4 regions of the Brevibacterium sanguinis genome follow, and region 4 is predicted to be linked to each of the others. Evidence: riboswitches for the same ligand, from Rfam matches in the RefSeq annotation. Region 4 holds a riboswitch; each other region holds the start of a gene.
What was found. Region 4 has a riboswitch for thiamine pyrophosphate ahead of ABD154_RS13725 (TenA family protein). Riboswitches for the same ligand answer to the same signal wherever they lie in the genome.
Positions count from the first base shown of each region.

Region 1: another riboswitch for thiamine pyrophosphate. It lies ahead of thiO (glycine oxidase ThiO); the one in region 4 lies ahead of ABD154_RS13725 (TenA family protein).
Region 2: another riboswitch for thiamine pyrophosphate. It lies ahead of thiC (phosphomethylpyrimidine synthase ThiC); the one in region 4 lies ahead of ABD154_RS13725 (TenA family protein).
Region 3: another riboswitch for thiamine pyrophosphate. It lies ahead of thiM (hydroxyethylthiazole kinase); the one in region 4 lies ahead of ABD154_RS13725 (TenA family protein).

Region 1 is NZ_BAAAMB010000009.1:34,311-39,544, forward strand. It holds gene ABD154_RS10450 (ketopantoate reductase family protein) at 1-728, opposite strand, end outside; gene thiE (thiamine phosphate synthase) at 725-1,513, opposite strand; TPP riboswitch at 1,537-1,639, shown strand; gene thiO (glycine oxidase ThiO) at 1,630-2,829, shown strand; gene thiS (sulfur carrier protein ThiS) at 2,826-3,062, shown strand; gene ABD154_RS10470 (thiazole synthase) at 3,064-3,873, shown strand; gene moeB (molybdopterin-synthase adenylyltransferase MoeB) at 3,870-5,024, shown strand; gene ABD154_RS10480 (SRPBCC family protein) at 5,008-5,234, opposite strand, start outside.
Region 2 is NZ_BAAAMB010000006.1:162,478-167,711, forward strand. It holds gene thiC (phosphomethylpyrimidine synthase ThiC) at 236-2,065, opposite strand; TPP riboswitch at 2,062-2,172, opposite strand; gene ABD154_RS07565 (M18 family aminopeptidase) at 2,610-3,974, opposite strand; gene ABD154_RS07570 (DUF1684 domain-containing protein) at 4,170-5,234, shown strand, end outside.
Region 3 is NZ_BAAAMB010000008.1:60,815-66,048, forward strand. It holds gene ABD154_RS09340 (ATP-binding cassette domain-containing protein) at 1-192, shown strand, start outside; gene ABD154_RS09345 (sugar ABC transporter permease) at 189-1,400, shown strand; TPP riboswitch at 1,487-1,590, shown strand; gene thiM (hydroxyethylthiazole kinase) at 1,578-2,438, shown strand; gene thiE (thiamine phosphate synthase) at 2,435-3,160, shown strand; gene thiD (bifunctional hydroxymethylpyrimidine kinase/phosphomethylpyrimidine kinase) at 3,157-4,023, shown strand; gene ABD154_RS09365 (TenA family protein) at 4,143-4,865, shown strand; gene ABD154_RS09370 (hypothetical protein) at 4,878-5,093, opposite strand.
Region 4 is NZ_BAAAMB010000010.1:387,352-392,585, forward strand. It holds gene ABD154_RS13705 (HutD family protein) at 1-549, opposite strand, end outside; gene ABD154_RS13710 (alpha/beta fold hydrolase) at 636-1,580, shown strand; gene ABD154_RS13715 (VOC family protein) at 1,584-1,946, opposite strand; gene ABD154_RS13720 (ATP-grasp domain-containing protein) at 2,059-3,069, shown strand; TPP riboswitch at 3,077-3,181, shown strand; gene ABD154_RS13725 (TenA family protein) at 3,178-3,849, shown strand; gene ABD154_RS13730 (dihydroxyacetone kinase subunit DhaK) at 3,890-5,234, opposite strand, start outside.

The DNA.
Region 1 (5,234 bases), on a different contig from region 4:
ATCGACAGGGTGGCCGCCCGGGCCCGCGCGGAGACCGGGTGGCCGGCGGCCATGGCGACGGCTTCGAGTTCGTCGATGATCCCCACGACGTGGGGTTCGCCGCCGGCGGCCATGATCGCGCCGACCGGTGCCCGGAAGAGGCACGTGACGACACCGGCCGCGGCGATGAACACCCATTTCTCCCACAGGGCGTCGTCGATGCCGTCGATGACCTGCAGCCGAAAGCCGGGGACGTCGAGCGCGTCGACGACCGCGGGTGGGACCTCTCCCCCGCCGAGGCGCCCGATCGTCATCGTCGCGAGATCCGTCATCTGGACGATGTCGGCTCCGCGCATCGTGCCGACGATCTTGACGAGCCCGCCGAGCACCTGCCCGGGGAACTCCGCCTCGAGGCGACCGATCTGCGCCATCCCGTTGAGGAACGGGATGATGAGGGTCTGGGGTCCGACGGCCGGCCGGACGTCGGCGATGATCGATTCGAGGGCACCGGCCTTGACGGCGACGAGGACGAGGTCGACCGGGGTCGGGTCGGCCGCGAGCTCCTCTGCCGTCGTCACGGTCACCGGATTCGTCCGGTCCTCGTCGGGGGCGATGAATCGCAGGCCGCTCTCTCTCAGGGCCTCGGCGCGGGCGGGCCTGACGAGGAAGGTGACGTCGCGTCCGGCTTCGACGAGGCGGGTGCCGAAGGCGCCGCCGGTCGCGCCGGCTCCGGCGATGAGGATTGTCACAGGGTGCCGTCCTTCGTGGTCGTCGCGGTGGTCGTGCCGGTGGTCGTGTCGGGGTCAGCGGAAGTCAGCTGCGCGCGCAGCCGAGCGGCCGCCTCGGCGGGGTCGGGCGCCTCGGTGATCGCACGGACGACGACGATGCGTGACGCCCCGGTCTCCTGCACGGACCGGAGACGATCACCGGCGGAGATCCCGCCGATCGCGAACCACGGCTTCGCCGTCGTCCCGCTCACCGCCGCGAGCGGATCGAGTCCGGCCGCCGGGCGACCGGGCTTCGTCGGGGTCTCCCACACGGGTCCGAGGCAGAAGTAGTCGATCTCCGGGTCGGCGGCAGCGGCGAGCGCCTGCTCGACCGAATGCGTCGACCGGCCGAGGATGACGTCGTCGCCGAGCACCGTGCGGGCCTGCGCGCTCGTCAGGTCGCCCTGCCCGACATGGAAGAAGTCGGCGCCGACGAGGAGAGCGACATCGGCGCGGTCGTTGACGGAGAAGAGCTTCCCGTGCCGGTGGGCGGCATCGCGGAGGATCTCGAGGGCGGCGATCTCCTCCCTGGCTTCGAGACCCTTGTCGCGGAGCTGGATGATGTCGACGCCCCCGGCGTAGGCGGCGTCGAGGAACTCACCGAGGTCGCCCTGCTGCGTGCGGGCGTCGGTGCAGAGGTAGAGCCGGGCGGAGGCGAGCGCACGGGTCCGCGCGGCGTCCCGGCCGGCGGCGTCGCGGTCGACCGGGTGGCCCGCGTTCTCAGCAGGGGCGGTCACGGGGTCTTGCACTGCGGGAGACGTTGGCATCGTGGGAACCATGCTCCTAGAGTAGAGGAGTTCGCGGGAGCCTCGCTGGGAGGCTGAGAGGGCTTCGTGCCGACCGCCTCACCTGATGCGGGTCATGCCGCCGGAGGGAGAATCGCATGGACGTCATCGTCGTCGGCGCCGGGATCATCGGCCTGGCCACGGCGTGGGAGCTGCACCGGCGCGGGGCGGCCGTCACCGTCATCGATCCGCACCCGGGCGCGGGCGCCACCGCGGCCGCGGCCGGGATGATCGCCCCTGCCGCCGAGATCGCGTGGGGCCAGACTCCGCTGTTTCCGCTCATGCGCGTCTCCGCCGACCTCTACCCGGAATTCACTGCGGCACTGACCCGGGAATCGGGGGCCGACCTCGGGGAGACGGCGACCGCCACACTCGTCTGCGCCGGAGACCGCGCGGATCTCACGGCCCTGCGCGAACTCAGCGCCCTCCAGTCCGCGGCCGGTTCCGACCTCGACCTGCTCACCGGATCCCGCGCCCGCGATCTCGAACCAGCCCTGGCCCCCGGTGTGTGCGGGGCCGTCCTCATTCCCGGCGATCATGCGATCGATCCCCGGCGGGTGACGCGCGCGCTGCTCACCGTCCTCGGCGACCGCGTCATCGAGGACCGGGTGACGGGACTGGTCGGCGATGAGGGATCACCGACCGGCAGTGCCCCGGCCCGGACGACCGGAGTCGAGCTCGCCTCAGGGCGTCGGCTGCACGCCGATCAGGTCGTGCTCGCCGCAGGCATGGCCCACAATGCGATCGCCGGCGCTCCCGCGCTGCCGCTGCGGGCCGTCCACGGCGACGTCATCCGCCTCCGCTCGGATACCGGCGCTCCCCCGCTGCTCACCCGGACGATCCGGGGACTCGTCGCCGGTCGGCCCGTCTACGTCGTGCCGCGGCCCGATGGGGAGCTCGTCCTCGGGGCGACCTCCCGGGAGGACGGCCAGGCGGGCATCCTCGCCGAGGGCGTCCACCGTCTCCTCCACGACGCCGAACGCCTCGTGCCCGGGCTCCTCGGATGTGAGATCACCGAGATCACGGCACGGGCCCGGCCCGGCTCGCCCGACGACCTCCCCCTCCTCGGTCGCAGCGACCCCGGTCTCGTCGTCTCCACCGGGTACTTCCGCCACGGGGTTCTCCTCGCACCGTTCGGCGCCCGCCTCGGCGCGGATCTCGTTGTCGGCGCGGACTCCGCGTGGCTGCCCGTCGGTGCGCGCGCGGCTGTGGCACCGGCACGGTTCGAGTCCGACCACCCGCCATCATCACCGCAGTCACCTGGTGCACCACTGCTGACAGCAAGGAAGGGATCATGACCATCACACTCAACGGCGACCGCCGGGACATCACTGCGGGCACGACCGCCCGCACCCTCGTCGAGGACATCACCGGACGGCAGCTGAGCGAAGACGGCACCCCTGTCGACGGCGGCCGCCTCGGGGTGGCCCTCGCCGTCGACGGCGAAGTCGTGCGACGCGGCCTGTGGGCCGGCTTCACCATCACCGACGGCCACACCGTCGACATCGTCACCGCAGTCCAGGGAGGCTGACATGAGCTGGACCATCGACACCGTCACCTTCGACTCCCACCTCGTCATGGGCACCGGTGGGGCGAGCACTCTGCGCATCCTCGAGGACGCCCTGACCGCCTCGGCGACAGAGCTGACGACAGTCGCGATCCGCCGCTTCGACGCCGCGGCCAGGGATTCGGTGTTCGCGCTCCTCGAGCGACTGGGCATCCGCTCGCTGCCGAACACGGCCGGTTGCTACACGGCCCGCGATGCCGTGCTCACTGCCCAGCTGGCCCGGGAGGCGCTCGAGACGAACTGGGTCAAACTCGAGGTCATCGCCGACGAGGACACCCTGCTGCCCGACCCCGTCGAACTCTTCCGCGCCACCGAGGAGCTCGTCCTCGACGGCTTCACGGTCTTCGCCTACACGAACGACGATCCCGCGCTGGCGAAGCGGCTCGAGGACGCCGGGGTCGCCGCGGTCATGCCGGCCGGCGCCCCGATCGGCTCGGGCCTGGGCATCCTCAACCCGCACAACATCGAGACGATCGTCTCCCGCGCCCAGGTGCCCGTCATCCTCGACGCGGGCATCGGCACCGCCTCGGACGCCGCCCTGGCCATGGAGCTCGGGTGCACCGCGGTGCTGCTCGCCTCCGCCGTCACCCGCGCGCACGACGCCCCGGCGATGGCGCAGGCGATGCGGCTCGCCGTCGACGCCGGTCGCCTGGCGGCTGGAGCGGGACGGATCCCCAAACGCCCGCTCGCGCTCGCATCGTCGCCCGACGACGGGCGGGTCACCGCGGAGACCGCCCGCACGACCTCGGTCGAGAACCTGGTGATGGGACCGTGAGACCGCTCGTCGAACCCGGACCCGAGCTCACCGCCGCGGAGATCGCACGCTACTCCCGGCATCTCAGCCTGCCCGATGTCAGGGTGACCGGTCAGCGCCGCCTGCGCGCGGCGAAGGTCCTCGTCATCGGCGCCGGCGGTCTCGGCGCCCCGGTCCTCCAATACCTCGGGGCGGCCGGGATCGGGCAGCTGACCGTCGTCGACGACGATGTCGTCGACGTGTCGAACCTGCAGCGCCAGATCCTCCACCGGGACGCCGATGTCGGCCGTCCCAAGGTCGAATCCGCGCGCGATGCCCTGCTCCGGCTCGATCCCGGCCTCACCGTCGAGACCGTTGCCGAGCGCCTCAGCCCCGACAACGCCCTCGAGCTCTTCGCCGCCCACGACCTCGTCATCGACGGGGCGGACAACTTCGCGACCCGCTACCTGTCCAACGACGCCGCCGAACTCACCGGCACACCCCTGGTGTGGGGGACGATCTTCCGCTTCGAGGGGCAGGTGAGCACGTTCGCCCCCGGTCACGGTCCGATGCTGCGTGACCTCTTCCCCGACATCCCCGACGCCGATTCCGTGCCGAGCTGTGCTGAGGGCGGGGTTCTCGGAGTGCTCTGCGGGCTCGTCGGGTCGCTCATGGCCGCGGAGGCGATCAAGCTCATCTGCGGCATCGGCGATCCCCTGCTCGGCCGCCTGCTGCGGGTCGATGCGCTGAGCACGAGCTTCACGACGCTGCGCTTCTCGCCCGACCCGGACCGCCCCGCCGTCACCGATCTCGCCGAGGTGGCCGCAGCGTGTGCGGCACCCGCGGTGGGGGCTCCGGCTCCGGTCGGGGTGGCGGAGGTCACGGCCGACGAGGTCCGCGCGCTCACCTCGGCGCCGGTGATCGTCGATGTCAGGGAGACGTGGGAGCGGGAGCTCGAGGCGATTCCCGGCAGCGTGCACGTCCCCCTCGACGACGTCGTCGACCGCGGCTGGCAGTCCCTCGCCGAGGCGGTCGGCCCGGCCACCGACATCGTCGTCCACTGCAGGTCGGGGGTGCGGTCGGCTCGCGCCGTCTCGGCAGTGAGCAGCGAAGCGCCGCCGAACGTCCGCATCCGGTCATTGGCCGGAGGCATCGAGGCGTGGACGGCGACGGAGTCTACGCCAGTTCGCTGAGGCGGCGACGCAGTCCGTGCTCCCCGGCTCGCATGACGATGCCGTGCATGCCGGCGGAGGCGGGTCTGAGGACCCGGACGGATCGCCGCCTGGTCGTCACGCACCAGGTCGCGGAGATCGCGGTGAGCGGCCCGGTGCGCGCCAGGGTCCAGACGCCGACGCCGCGCAGGTCGCCGTCGGCGAGGAGGCGCACCTGCTGCGGTGGAGTGA
Region 2 (5,234 bases), on a different contig from region 4:
GAGCCCAGGGACGAGGCGCTTCCCCGGGACCGCCTCGGCGGAGTGGGGCACTCCGACCCCACCCGGCGACCGAGCCAGCGATTTGGGGTACTCCGATCTCACCCGGCGACCACCTCGGCGAGGTCGGGCACTCCGACTCCACCTCGCCGACACCAGCGGCCAGTGCCTCAGACCTGCCCGTGCCTCAGACCTGCCCGGGCCTCAGCCCTGGAGCGGGCTCAGTCCTGCCGGGACCTCAGTCCTGCCGCGGGCCGATCGTCGGTTCGGGCAGATAGACCTCACCGCCGGCGGCGAGGAACTCCCGACTCTTCTCCTGCATGCCGGCGATCGCGGCCTGCGCCTCGGCGCTGCCGTACGTGTCGCGGATGTCCTGGGAGATGCGCATCGAGCAGAACTTCGGCCCGCACATCGAGCAGAAGTGCGCGGTCTTCGCCGGTTCCGCCGGCAGCGTCTCGTCGTGGAAGGACTCGGCGGTCTCCGGGTCGAGGCCGAGCGCGAACTGATCGCGCCAGCGGAACTCGAACCGCGCCTTCGACAGCGCATCGTCCCGGGCCGTCGCCCCCGGGTGGCCCTTCGCGACGTCGGCGGCGTGGGCGGCGATCTTGTACGTGATCACCCCGGTCTTGACGTCGTCGAGGTCGGGCAGTCCCAGGTGCTCCTTCGGGGTGACATAGCAGAGCATCGCCGTGCCGTACCGGGCGATCTCCGTCGCCCCGATCGCCGAGGTGATGTGGTCGTAGCCGGGCGCGATGTCCGTGACGAGCGGACCCAGGGTGTAGAAGGGCGCGCCGTCGCAGAGCTCCTGCTGACGCTCGACGTTCTCCCGCACGAGGTGGAGCGGAATGTGGCCGGGGCCTTCGACCATGACCTGGACGTCGTGCTCCCATGCGCGCTTCGTCAGCTCGGCGAGGGTGTCGAGTTCGGCGAACTGGGCGGCGTCGTTGGCGTCGGCGATCGAGCCGGGGCGCAGCCCGTCGCCGAGGGAGAACGCGACGTCGTACTGCGCGAAGATCTCGCAGAGCTCGTCGAAGTGCGTGTAGAGGAAGTTCTCCTCATGGTGTGCCAGGCACCATCCGGCCATGATCGACCCGCCGCGGGAGACCATTCCGGTCACCCGGTCGGCGGTGAGCGGAACGTAGCGCAGCAGCACACCGGCGTGGACGGTCATGTAATCGACGCCCTGCTCGCACTGCTCGATGACGGTGTCCCGGTAGATCTCCCAGGTCAGCGCCTCGGCGTCGCCATCGACCTTCTCAAGCGCCTGGTAGATCGGCACGGTGCCGATGGGGATGGGGGAGTTGCGGATGATCCACTCGCGGGTGGTGTGGATGTCATTGCCCGTCGAGAGGTCCATGAGGGTGTCGGCACCCCACTTCGCGGCCCACTGGAGCTTCTGGACCTCCTCGGCGATCGAGCTCGTCACCGCCGAGTTGCCGATGTTCGCGTTGATCTTGACGAGGAACGCCTTGCCGATGATCATCGGCTCGGATTCGGGGTGGTTGATGTTCGAAGGGATGATCGCGCGCCCGGCGGCGACCTCGGAGCGGACGAGTTCGACGTCGCACTGCTCGCGGATCGCGATGTAGCGCATCTCGGGGGTGATGATGCCCTGCCGGGCGTAGTGCATCTGGGTGACGGTGCGTCCGGCCTTCGCGCGCCGAGGCGTCCGGTCGGGCCCCTGCCACTGCTGGGAGGGCGCGCCGCGGCGGACGGCTGCCCGCCCGTCGTCCTCGATAAGGTGGCCACGGGCCGCGTAGTCCTCGGTGTCATCGCGGTCGGCGATCCACTCCGCGCGGTGCGGCGGCAGACCCTGTTCGGGGACGGCGCCGGGCCCGACGGTGCGGTAGACGTGGACCGGCTCGTTGGGGCGGCCGTTCGTGTCGTCGAGGTCGATGCGGGTGACGGGCACGCGGATGCCGTGCTCACGGTCCTCGACCCAGGCCAGGGAATGGGTGGGGTACTGCTCGAGAGCGAAATCCGCGGGGGTGCTCCCGGGGTTCTCTGCCGGCGCCGTCGGGCGCGGAGCAGCGGTGGGACGGGTGGTCTCTGGGGTAGGCGCAGCCATCTGCAATCCTCTCTTCCTCCGCCGGTATCAACCGGATCAGGTTCAACGGTCTCGAGCGGTCTCAGCTCGATCTCAGCCCTCTTCCGAAGGCCCCCGTGGGGTCACACAACGACTATCACGGTGTGGGCGCCGCCACAAAATCACCCGAGGCAGGTGTTCACTGCGCGAGACGGCGGACCCGCGGGCGCGCGATTTTGCGGCTCAGTTTTCAGCGTGCCCAGCGGACGCGCTCCAGCGGACACTGGTTTCCTGCGGCATCGTGCGCGTGGGGCACCCTCGCAGATTCGCTCACAGGGTGTCCCCGGACGTGCGCGAGCCCTCGTTCACTAGAGTGCTCGTTCAACACGAAGCGTGAATATCCGCACTTCGGCGAATCCGCCGGCGCTCGTTCAACACGAAGCGTGAATATCGCGTCTTTGGGGACGCGATTTTCACGCTCCGTGTTGAGTGAGGCTCCGGGTTGAACGAGGCTCAGCGTTGAACGAGGCACCGCGTTGAACCAGCGAGTGCTCGCCTTCTGTGTTCGCCCCCTGCGCTCAGCCCCTCACGCGCCCTGGAGGAACGTCTTCGCGACCGCGCTGAGCGCGACGACGTCGCTGATCGCGCACATCTCCCGCGCCGAGTGCATCGAGTAGAGCGCCGGTCCCACATCGACCGTCGTCATGCCCATGCGGGTGGCCGTCAGCGGGCCGATCGTCGACCCGCACGGCACCGAGTTGTTCGAGACGAAGTCCTGGTACTCGACCCCGGCGGCCGCGCAGGCCCGGGCCCACGTCGCCGCGCCGACGGCATCGGTGGCGTACCGCTGCTGGGCGTTGAGCTTGAGCAGGGGCCCGGCACCCAGGCGCGGGCGCACGTGCGGGTCGTGGCGTTCGGGATAGTTCGGGTGGGCGGCGTGGCCGGCGTCGGAGGACACGCACACCGAGGCGGCCAGTGCGGCGAGGTAGTCACTGCGGTTCGCCTCCGGGTAGAGGGCGGCGACGATCCGCTCGGTGACGTCGGAGAGGAATGGGCCGCTCGCGCCCGAGCGCGAGTTCGACCCGACCTCCTCATGATCGAACCCGGCGAACAGGGCCACCGCATCGAGCGCCTCGGCGTCGAGGGACGTCATCGCGGTCACCCCGGCGTGGACGGAGAGGAGGTTGTCGAGCCTCGGGGAGGCGAAGAACTCGTCCGCGGCACCGAAGAGCGCGGGCTCCTGCGCGGGGATCGTGTAGACGTCGTGGCCGACGATGAGCTCGGGATCGACGTCGGCGGAGGCGGCGAGGATCTCGAGGACATCGGCCTCGGCGAGCTCGGCGAGACCGACGATCGGGGTCGTGTGCCGCTGCTTGTCGAGGGTGAGTCCCTCGTTGACCTGCCGGTCGAGATGGATCGCAAGCTGCGGGATGCGCGCGATCGCCGGCGTGCGGGCGAGGACGACGCGGCCGTCGGCGAGGCTGAGGCGCCCGGCGAGGGCGAGCTCCCGGTCGAGCCACGAGTTGAGCAGCGGGCCGCCGTAGATCTCGACGCCGAACTGGCGCACGCCTTCGGCGACGAACTCGTCACCGGGCTTGAGCTTGAACGCCGGCGAATCGGTGTGGGAGCCGAAGACCCGGAACGGGGGCACCGCCGAGGCGGTCGTCCCGTTCGCGGTCGAGTCGGCGTCCGCTGAGTCAGCTTCTCCTGCGTCAACCGGCCCTGTCGGAGCCATCCAGGCGATGATCGCGCCGTCGCGGATGACGTAGTACCCGCGGCCGACCTCGAGGGTCCACGGCTGACGTTCGTCGAGTCGGGTGAACCCGGCGGCGTCGAAGCGCTCGGCCGCTGCGGCAGTGGCATGATAGGAGCTGGGAGAGGCCGTGACGAAAGCGGAGAGGTCGGCTGCGACCTGCGCGTTTGCTGTCTGATCCGTGGATGGAGTGCTCATCTGAACAGCCTATCCTTTGGGGTAGCTTCGACCACAGGGGCCGGAGCGCCAGCGGTCGCCTGAACCGGGTGGCAAAGGGTCGCCCGACTTGGACGGTCAGCGGTCGCCCGCACCGGGTGGCCGGCGGTCGCCGAACGTCGACGACCGGCGCGGGTGAGCGTGCAACGACGAGTGAGAATGCGAGGAGTGTTCGACGTGAACCAATTCGTGGCCGAGTGGAATACGTGGCGGGACTCGCGGAACTCCTCGTTGGCGACGCCCTTCGGATGGCTCAGCGTCGTCGGGCTCCACTGGCTCGACGAGGAGTCGACGTGGCCGGGGGCGCCGGGAACGTTCACCGTCGGCGACGACGGCTGGGTCACCCTCGCGCTCGATCCCGGCACGAAGGCCGGTCCTGCGGCCGCGACCTTCGATCTGCTCAGTGCCCCCACCGAGGCGGCCCCCACCTCCCGCGGTCTCGCCGACACCGGCGCAGGCACCAGTCTCGATACAGACTCCGATCCCAACACCGGGACCGATGCGGGCTGGGAGTCCGGGTCGACGCGGACCGCCGTCCGCCTCGGCGCCGATGACATTCCGCTGCCGGAATCTCCCCAGGTCAGGGTCGAGGACAACGGGTTCAGCGCGAAGCTGCCGACCGGTGGGTCGCTCGACTGGTTCACCGTCGGCCACGTCCTCTACGAGCTCATCGAACGCGGCGGCCGCCTCGGTGTGCGCATCCGCGACGCGAAATCGCCGCTGCTCGCGAAGTTCGTCGAGGTTCCCGTCTTCGATCCGAACCGGAACTTCGTCTTCCTCGCCCGCTTCACCCCGTTCGACGAACCCGAGATCCGGCCGGTCGCCTCGGCGCAGGAAGGTCTCACGCTCGAGACGATGCTCGTCGGCACCGTCACGTTCACCACGCCCGCCGGGGAGGTGTCGCTCGTGGCCTCGGGATGCCCGGCGACGGGACTCCAAGTCGACTTCCACGATGAGACGAACGGGCGGTCGACGGCAGCCTGGCGGACCCTTGACCTCGGCATTCCCAATGCCGACGGGTCGCTCGTCGTCGATTTCAACCGTGCGGTCAACTACCCGTTCGCGTTCTCCGCGTTCGCGGCGTGCCCGGCCCCGGTCGCCGGCAACGACGTGCCGTTCCCCGTCACCGCCGGTGAGCGCCGGTCGCCGTTCTTCTACTCGGAGGCCGGCATCAACGTGCCGTTCCTCTTCTACTCGTGGTGGGGCGAGGCGAGCGAGCGCGTGACCCGGCCGTGGTACGGC
Region 3 (5,234 bases), on a different contig from region 4:
GGGGTGCTCCTCGTCAGCCACAACATGGCCGATGTCCAAGCCGTGTGCGACCGTGTCCACGTGCTGCGGCTGGGCAAGGATGCCGGGGACTTCCCGGGAGACGAGCGCACCGACGTCCTCGTCGCCGCGATCACCGGAGCCAATGACAACGTCGTGACCCAGCGGGCCGCGCGGAGGGGTGAGCGCCGATGACCCGCAATTCCCTCATCACCGACGAGCGGATCTCCGACGAGGGGCTCGTGCGGACGTTCGTCCGCCGGATCCGGGAGGGCCAGCTCGGGTCGTTCCCCGTCATCCTCGCCCTCGTCGTCATCGTCATCGTCTTCCAGTCGGCGAACAGCAACTTCCTCTCCCCGGCGAACCTCGTCAACCTCTCGACCCAGGTCGCCTACCTGGCGATCCTCGCGCTCGGGATCAACCTCATCCTCCTCCTCGGCGAGATCGACCTCTCGCTCGCCCAGCTCGGCGGTCTCGCCGCCTCGGTGCTCGGTGTCCTCGTCGTCCGGCAGGGGGTCCCGCCGGTCGTCGCGGTGACGATCATCCTCCTGCTCGGCCTCGTCATCGGGGCGATCCAGGGCTGGTTCTTCGCCGTCGTCGGGATTCCCGCGTTCGTCGTCACCCTTGCGGGTCTGCTCGCGTTCACGGGGCTCACGCTCACGGTGCTCGGCACGCAGAAGAACCTCTCGATGGCCGACACGTTCGTCTTCGACTTCGCCAGCTACTACTTCCCGGCGTTCTGGGCGTACGTCTTCGGGGCGATCGCGGTCATCGGCTTCGCCGCCGGCATCATCCACGCGAAGCTGCGGCGGCACTCCGCGGGCCTCGACAGTCCGAGCTGGACGGCCGTCAGCGTGCGCATCGTCCTCCTCGCGGCGATCGTCTTCGGCTTCCTCATCCTCGTCAACCAGGACTTCGGACTCGCGCTGCCGTTCTTCCTCATGATGGTCATCGCGATCATCATCGACCTCGTGCTGCGCAAGACCCGGTACGGGCGCTCGATCTACGCCGTCGGCGGCAAGGTCGAAGCCGCCCGGCGCGCCGGCATCCGTGTGACGTGGGTGCGCATCAGCGTGTTCATGACCGCCGGTGTCCTCGCCGCCCTCTTCGGCTTCGTCAAGGCCGGAGTGACGACGAACGCGGGGTCGACGCTCGTGGGCACCCAGGACCTCCTCAACGCGATCGCCGCGGCCGTCATCGGCGGCACCTCCCTCTTCGGCGGGCGGGGGTCGGCGTGGGCCGCGGTCCTCGGGGCGTTCGTCGTCGGCGCGATCAACAACGGTCTCTACCTCATCGGCTTCAACTCCGATATGCAGCAGATCATCACCGCTCTCGTCCTCCTCACCGCCGTCGTCATCGACGCCGTCAGTCGGCGCGGACAGCGGTACGTCGGCAGGGGGTGAGTTCTCCTTCACCGGCGCCGAGGCGGGGGCGAGGTCAGGGGGTGACCCCACCTCACCCCCGCCTCGGCGATTTTGGTACAGTCATGGGCAATGACATGGGGTGCCCGGCGGCAGTCGCGCCGGGCTGAGAGGACACCCATCGAACCTGATCTGGGCCATGCTAGCGAAGGGATCGTCATGACTGACATCGATCTGTCGTCGGCGCACGCACGTCTGCGCGCGGCGAATCCGCTCATCCAATGCATCACGAACACGGTCGTCCAGCAGTTCAGCGCGAACGTGCTGCTCGCTGTCGGCGCGTCCCCGGCGATGCTCGACCACGAGGCCGACGCCGGGCAGTTCGCGCACCTGGCCGGCGGTCTGCTCGTCAACTTCGGAACCGCGACGAACCAGCAGTTCCTCGCCGCCGACGCCGCGATCGGCGCGGTCACCGCGGATTCGACTCCGTGGGTGCTCGACCCCGTGAGCATCGGCGCCGTCGACTTCCGCACCACCCGCATCCGCCGGGCCGCCGCCGATCGCCCGACCGCGATCCGCGGCAACGCCTCGGAGATCGCGGCTCTGGCTGGTGCCGGGGCCGGCGGGCGCGGCGTCGAATCGACCGACGAGGTCGACGCCGTCCTCCCGGCGGCGGCCGAGCTCGCGCGGACCAGTGGGGCGATCGTCGCCGTCTCGGGCAAGCGTGACGCCATCGTCGCCCACATCGACGGTGTCGACCACATCGCCCGTGTCGACGGCGGACATGCGTTCATGCCGCTCGTCATCGGCACCGGGTGTTCGCTCGGCGCCGTCACCGCCGCCTACCTCGCCGCCGTCGCGCCGGTCGACTCGAGTCCGGGTGCGGGTCCGGCGGGACTCGCGGCGTTCGATCAGTTCACCGCCGTCGTCGCCGCCCACGCCCACTTCGCCGTCGCCGGCGAGGCCGCGGCGACCGGCGCCGCCGGACCGGGCAGCTTTGCCGAGCACTTCCTCGATGCTCTCCACACCACCGACGATGCGCGCATCGGCGAGGCCCGGGTCGAGGTGACGAGAGCATGAGCGCGACGAGTGAGCGCCTCGCCGGCGTCGACGCCCGCCTCTACCTCGTCACCGATTCCGCGCAGTGCCGGGAGGCCGGTCGCACCGTCGCCGAGACCGTGCTCGCCGCCGTGCGCGGGGGAGCCGGCATCGTCCAGGTCCGGGACAAGGACATCGACGACACCGAGTTCCTGACCCTGACCAGGGAGGTCATCGCCGCCGTCGGCGAGGCGGTGGCCGGCACCGACCGCCGCGTCCCGCTCTTCCTCAACGACCGGGTCGCCGTCACCCGGCACCTCCTCGATGAGGGCGCCGACGTCCACATCCATGTCGGACAGACCGACACTCCCGTCACCGAGGTGCGCGACCTCGTCGGTCCCGAGCCGCTCATCGGTCTCTCCGCCGCCAGCGCCGCCGAATTCGCGGCGGCCCGGGCCACCGGCGCCGTCGACCTCGTCGGCATCGGGCCCGTCTTCGACACGACGACGAAGACCGACGCGCCGGCCGGGATCGGCCCCGACCGCCTCGGCGATCTGACGGCCGAGGCGGGACTGCCCGCGGTCGCGATCGGCGGCATCGACGCCGGCCGGGTTCCGCAGCTGCGCGGTCGCGGACTGCTCGGCTTCTGCGTCGTCTCCGCGATCTGCCGTGCCGCCGACCCCGAGCGGGCGGCCCGTGAGCTGCTCACCGCGTACGGTGACGGGACCGAGCCGGTCGCCGGCGAGAACGGGGGAGCGGCATGAGCACGCGCCCACCGATCACCCTGTCGATCGCCGGCACCGACCCCTCGGGCGGGGCGGGCATCCACGCCGACCTCAAGACGTTCACTGCCCTCGGGGTGCTGGGGACCACGGCGATCACCGCGCTCGTCGCGCAGAACACGCACGGGGTCTCCCGCGTCTACCCGATCGATGAGGACTTCGTCGTCGCCGAGCTCGACAGTGTTCTGGGCGACATGCCCGTCGATGCGACGAAGACGGGGATGCTCGGGTCGACGTCGCTCGTCGACCTCGTCGTCGACCGGGCGCGCACCTCCGATTTCGGGTTCTTCACCGTCGACCCGGTCATGGTGTCGACGTCCGGGCACCGCCTCCTCGAGGTCGATGCGGTCGCCGCGGTGCGGGAGCGTCTCCTGCCCGTCGCCGATCTCATCACCCCGAACCTCCCCGAGGCGGCCCTCCTTCTCGGCGATGATGTCGCTGAGGCGCAGACGCCGGCCCAGATGCGTGACCAGGCACGCGAGCTCATCGCCCGGGGTGCCCGTGCCGTGCTCCTCAAGGGCGGTCACGCCGCCGACGGGGACGTCGCCGACATCCTCGTCACCGCCGATGGGGAGATCGCCGAGTTCTCCCACCCCCGGATCTCCACCCCGAACACGCACGGCACCGGGTGCACCCTGTCGGCTGCGATCACCGCCGAGGCGGCCGTGCTCAGGCGTGCCAACGGCGGAGAGGCACTGAGCACCGAGGAGGTGCACGGGGCCGTCGAGCGCGGACTCGACTTCCTCGCCCGCGCGCTCGCCTCGGCCGCGGACTGGCAGGTCAGCCTCGATGCCGCCGGTGCGCACGGGCCCGTCGACCACCAGGTCGACGTCCGCCGCCGCTGATGTCCAGCCGACCCGTCCGCTTCCCACCCGGCTGATTCCGGCCATTCCGATTCCAGTCCGATCCCAGTCCGATCCCAGTCCGATCCCAGTCCGATCCCGACCCCGAGGAGAGACCACTCATGAGCACGAACTTCGCCGCCGGACCGCACACCGCCGCGCTGTGGGAGGACGTGCGCCCGATCATCGACGAGATCGAGGCGCTGCCGTTCCTCACTCAGCTCGCCGAGGGCACGCTGGCCCCGCTCGCGTTCACGAACTACATCACGCAGGACAGCATCTACTTGAGCGGGTATGCGAAGGCGATGTCGTTCCTCGCCGGGAAGACGGCGGACCGCGGTGAGTCCCGGTTCTGGTCGACCTCGGCAGCGGAGGCGATCACGGTGGAGGAGGAGATGCACGCTCAGCTGCTCTCCGATGAGCGGCTCGCCGTGGCCCATGCCGAACTCGAGGCCACCGACCATCTGGGACCGTCGCCGACGACGCTCGGGTATGTGTCGTTCCTCGTCGCCACCGCGGCGAGCCGGTCATATGGGGAGGGCGTGGCCGGTGTCCTGCCGTGTTTCTGGGTCTATGCGCACATGGGCAAGGTGCTCGTCGAGAAGGCCGGGGCGATGAACGAGGCTCACCCGTACGGGACGTGGGTGCAGACCTATGATTCCCCGGAGTTCGACGAATCGACCCGGCAGGCTGTGGCGATCCTCGAGCGCGAGTTCGATCGGGTGCCCGCCGATGAGGCTGCGCGGATGCGCGCGGCGTTCGAGCGCGCCTGCGTCTACGAACTCCACTTCTGGGCCTCGGCTCATGCGATGCAGAGCTGGGACGCCTCCGTCTTCGCGAGGTGAGCGACCGGCGGACTACGCGGGGGCGCTGTCCGGGCGGTCGTCGATGATGAGGGTGAGCGGAGCGATCGCGCTCAGCGCCAGCCATCCGCGGCACAGCGTGGTCCAGAAGATGACGCCGTCGACCTCGGTCAGCGGCACTCGATCGCGGCGCGGGCATGTCAGGCGCCCGATGAGGAAGACGATGCCCGTGAAGCTCGCTGCGATGAAGAGCAGTGCCACGAGATCCATGTCGGTCCCTCCTCACAGCCGAAGCGGATCCTGTGCTTCCAGTGTCTCTCCGCATCCAGCGGTTGGAAAGAGTCCAATCGCTCATCACTGGACTCTTCGCGGCAGGTGAGAGCGCCTGCGAGACAGCTGCGCGGCGTGAGA
Region 4 (5,234 bases):
GAATCCGATCCCGCCGAGGCGGTCCCCCGGCCCCATGGCATCGTCGTCGCCGAGGCGGAGGAGATCGAAGCGGCGCCAGTGCGGGCCGTCGGTGAGGGCGAGTGCGAACCGCGGCCGAGCGGACTCGCCGGGCTCTGCCGTCCCGGTGGGGTCGAGGATCGTCGTGGGCTCGAGCATCATCGTCAGCGGCGGCAGCGTCGCCTCGTCGGTGACGACCATGAGGTTGACGGCGAAGGTCGGGGCCGCGAGGTCGGTGAGCGCGACGGCATCGGACCCGGAGAAGCGCAGCGGTGATCCGGGGCCGGCCCGGTGCGCGGTGCCGGCGATGTCGAGGACCACCTCGGCGTCGGTGGGAAGGAACGTCCGGTCGAGTCCGGGCAGGGAGGAGAACGGACCGGTCCGCTCGAGGCGGGCGATGCTCAGCCGCCACGAACGCCGGTCGGGGGTGAGCGCCGTGGAGGCGTCGAGGGAGACGAGCTCGGTCGTCTCGCCCGCGCCGTTGGCCCAGGGAACAGGGACGATGTCGGCGAACGACGCGATGATCTCCATGGCATCCATCGTAGGTGCGCCCGCCGTCGTCAGCGCGGGTGAGGGGCTAGCCTGGGAGCACACGGACCTCCGGCAAGGAAGCAGCGATGACCGTTCCGCCCCGCCCTGACTCGTCTGACAAGTCAGATTCATCTGACACTTCAGGCTCGTCTCGCCCGCCGCACCTCGATCCCGGTGACGGCCTCACCGAGGAGATCGTCACGCTCGCCGACGGCCGCCGCATCCGCACCGTCACCGCAGGTGAGGCGCCTGGTCCGTGCATCGTCTTCGAAGCGGGCATGGGTGCCTCGGCGGCTGCCTGGACGCACATCCAACGGGAGGTCGCCACCCGCACCCGGACCGTGTCCTACGACCGCGCGAACATCGGCGGCAGCGCTGACGACCGGAGTCCGCGCAGTCTCGAGCGGATCGTCGACGACCTCGCCGAGGTGGTCGACCAGGTCGCCGGGAACACGCCGGTCGTCCTCGTCGGCCACAGCTGGGGCGGACCGATCGTCAGACTCTTCGCGCACCTCAACCCCGAGCGGGTCGCCGGGATGGTGCTCGTCGATGCGACCGCCTCGGCGATCCTCTCCCCTGCGGTCGCGGCCCTCAACGCCGGTTCGATGCGGCTCGGGTCGCTGCTCATCCGGGCCGGCCAGGGCGATCGCTTCACCCGAACGCTCCTGCCCGACGGGGCATCACCGCTGATCACCGAGGCGGATCTCGCCCTGTTCTGGCGCGACTCGCTCACCCAGCGGGCGATGCGCATGGCGCTGCGCGAGGAACGGCATGTCACCTCGTCGATCGCGCTCATGCGGATGCTCGAACGCGACGGCGGACCGGACGTGCCCGGCGTCGTCCTCCAGGGCGGTCGGCAGCGGGGACTGCTCGAGCGGCGGATGCGCTCGCGCCAGAACGCGGCGGCGGCGACGAACGTCGACACGATGCCGCAGGGCAGGCTCGTCGTCCTCGAGGACGCCGGGCATCTCGTCACCCATGAGCGTCCCGATGCCGTCATCGACGCCGTCGACGACGTGCTGTCGCGCTGAGTCTCAGTTGACGCAGAGACAGAACGGGTGACCGGCCGGGTCGAGGAAGACGCGGAATGTCTCCCCCGGCTGGACGGCGGCCTTCCCGGCGCCGAGCCCGATGACCTCCGCCTCGGCGGCATCGAGGTCATCGACCATGACGTCGATGTGCATCTGCTGCGGGTGCTCCTGGCTCGGCCAGCTCGGGGCGTGGTAGTCCTCGACCTGCTGGAAGCAGATGGGCGGCCAGGAATCGGACGTGATCTCGGCCCATGTGCCGTCGTCGTCGACGCGGACCTGCCAGTCGAGGAGTTCGCCGTAGAACTGGGCGAGCTCACCAGCATCCGGAGCATCGAGAACGACCACGGGCTGCTTTGCGATAGCCATGGTCCTGAGTCTACGCCGCAGGGCGGACACGACCCAGGGAATCACCGACTCGATAGAATTGTTGAGCAATAACAGCGCACCTGCCAGAGCCACGGCGCATGAGAGGACTTCGATGAGCACGCACACCCTGCCGGTCGCGGACGGTCCCGCGGTCTACGTCATCCACGACAATCCCGAGTGGATCCCGCCGTTCGCTGACGCCTTCGCCGACCTCGGCGTCGAGCTCGTCGAGTGGCTGCTGCCCGGTGCCGCGATCGACCTCGCCGCCGCCCCGCCCGAGGGCGTCTTCTGGTCCCGACTCTCGGCATCGTCGCACACCCGCACGGACCCCCACGTCAAGGAGTACGGACGCGCGGTCCTCGCGTGGCTCGAGGCCGCAGGCCGCACCGTCGTCAACGGCTCGCAGGTCCTCGAGCTCGAGGTCAGCAAGATCCGCCAGCACCGCGTGCTCGCCGCGCACGGGATCGAGGTGCCGGCCACCTCGGCGAACATCGGATCAGCGGCGATCGCCGAGGTGGCTGCCGGGTTCGCGCCCCCGTTCATCACGAAGCACAACCAGGGCGGCAAGGGACTGGGCGTGCGCCGCTTCGACTCGCACGCCGAGCTCGAGGCCGCCGTGGCCGACTTCGCCCCCGACGGGTCCACCGAGCCGATCGACGGCATCACCCTCGTCCAGGAGTACCTGCAGCCGGCCGCGCCGTTCATCACGCGCGCCGAGTTCATCGGCGGCCGCTTCCACTACGCCGTCGCCGTCGACGTCTCCGCCGGCTCCTTCGAACTCTGCCCCGCCGATGCCTGCGCCGTTCCCGGGACGGCCGGCAGCCTCGGCGACAGTCAGTTCACCCGGCGCGACGAGATCACCGCGGACACCCCGCTCATCGGTCGGCTCGAAGCGCTGCTCACCGAACTCGGCATCGACTTCGCCGGGGTCGAATTCATCGACACCGCCGACGGTCGCCAGGTCGTCTACGACATCAACACGAACACGAACTACAACGCCGAGGTCGAGGCCGGCGAGCGTGCGGCCGGCCGTCAGCCTGCCGCCGTCCGGCTGGCCGAGGTGCTCGGCGCGAAGCTCGAGGCCGCCCATCATGACGCAGCTGTGGCGGCACCGGTCGGCTGATAGTCTCGAACCACCACAGGGGAGCGCCGCGACCGGCGCTGAGAGTGCGCACGCAGACCCTTAGAACCTGATCCGGGTGACACCGGCGGAGGAAGATGGAGGCTCATCATGATCACAGTCGCGACCGGCGGAGCCGTGCCCGAGCTGCGGGCGAGCGCCGAGGCGGAGTGGACCGCGGCGACCCATCACCGGTTCGTCTCCGAGCTCTTCGCGGGCACCGTCGACGACGCGGTGATGGCGAAGTACCTCGTCCAGGACTACCAGTTCTTCGATGACTTCCTCTCGATGCTCGGCGCCAGCGTCGCCCACGCCGACACCATCACCGCGAAGCTCCGGTTCGCCCAGCAGCTCGGGTTCCTCGCCGCCGATGAGGATTCGTACTTCCTCCGCGCCTTCGCCGAGGTGGGGGTGGAGCCCGCGGACTACACCGATCCCCAGCTCACCGAGGTGACCGCGGGGTTCCGCGACGTCATGCGCGAGGCGGTCGCCGCGGCGTCGTACCCCGACGTCCTCGTCGTCCTCGTCATCGCCGAATGGCTCTACCTCGAGTGGGGCGAGCAGGATCGGGCCATGCCGAGCCGCGACCTCCACACCGGGTGGATCGACCTCCACCGCGGGGAGGCCTTCACCGGCTGGGTGCAGTTCCTCGTCGACGAACTCGAACGGGTGTACCCGCGCGGGGACGATGCGGCATCGGCTGCCGCCCGGCAGCGCCTGGCCGATCTGTGGCAGCGGGCCGTCGGGCTCGAACGCGCGTTCTTCGACGAGGCGTACCGGTGACCGCGCTGCCGGGCCAGGCTGCTTCTCGTACCGGCTAGGGCTACTTCTCGTAGACTTCGGCGGCAGCGGAGAAGAGGAGCGAGATGCCCACGGCTCCGGCGTCGGGTGTGCCGGCTCCGCGGCCGTCGACGTAGCTCGCCCGACCCCGCCTCGCCTGCATGTCGGCCGTCGCCTGTGCCGCCTCGGCGGCGGTCTGCGCCGCTGAGGCGAATCCCTTCCCGAACGCCGAGGCGGTGGGATGGAGGACGTCGACGACGGTCCGATCCCCGGTCTCAGCGCCGCCGACGCGCTGGATCGCCGCGCATCCGGCCGCCGTCGCCCGCTTCCAGAGGTCAGACGCGGTCTCGCGGTGGGTGTCGGCGTCGAGTTCGGCGTAACCGGCGCTGAGCTCGTGGAAGAGCAGGCCGAGGAGCGGTCCGCTCGTGCCGCCGACGCCGCCGAGGAACGCCGCTTCGGCTGCGGCGAATCCCGCGGCCTCGGAGGAGTCGACGAGTCGAGTGGCGTGGCGCAGTCCACCGCGGAGGTTGTCCCCGAAGTCCCCGTCACCGCCCACCTGATCGAGTTCCGTCAGATGGGCGTGCTGCTCCTCGACGAGTTCGGCGAACCGGCGGAGCACCGCGGTCTCGAGATCCGTGTCCCCACCGGCTGCCGTCCGCTGCCGCAGAGAGTCGGCGGTCGACGTCGGCTCCTGCGCACTCCGCGTCGCCGCTGCCGTCGGCACCGCCTCGGCGTGCGCGGACTCACCGCCGCGGGTGGGGAACGCCGCGGTGCGGGAGGCGGCGTTCCACCAGTCGAGCCAGGACGGCTGCAGGCGGGTGACGGTGAGGGAGAACCCGGTCATGTCGAGCGCGGTGACATAGCTGCCGACAAGGGACGCGGCGATCGACTCGCCTGCGGTCTCGAGGGCGGCACCGAGGGCGTCGTGGACATTGAAGAGTTCGATCTGGGTCGTCGCGCCGAGTCCGTTGACGAGGACGAGGAGCTCGTCGTCGGCCGGGGTGCCGGGAACCGCGGCGAGGAGCTCACGGCACATCCGGTCGATGAGAGCCTCGAAGCCGTCGTGCGGAATCGAGGTCGCTGCGCGCTCACCGTGGATGCCGACGCCGTATTCGAGGGTGCCCTCGGGAAGGTCGAACGCGGGCCGACCGGTGTGGGCATCGGTCTGGGCGCGAGCGGCCACGGCGAGGCTCCGGGACCGGGCGACCACCTCGGCGCCGAGGTCGGCAAGCTCGTCGAGACCCCACCCGGCGTCGGCGGCAGCGCCGAGGATCTTCTCGACGATGACGGTCGCCCCGGTGCCGCGGCGGCCGGTCTCGGTGTCGTCGCTGTCGGTGGCGATGTCGTCGTCGACGAGCACGGTCGCCACGGGGATGCCGGCGGCGCGG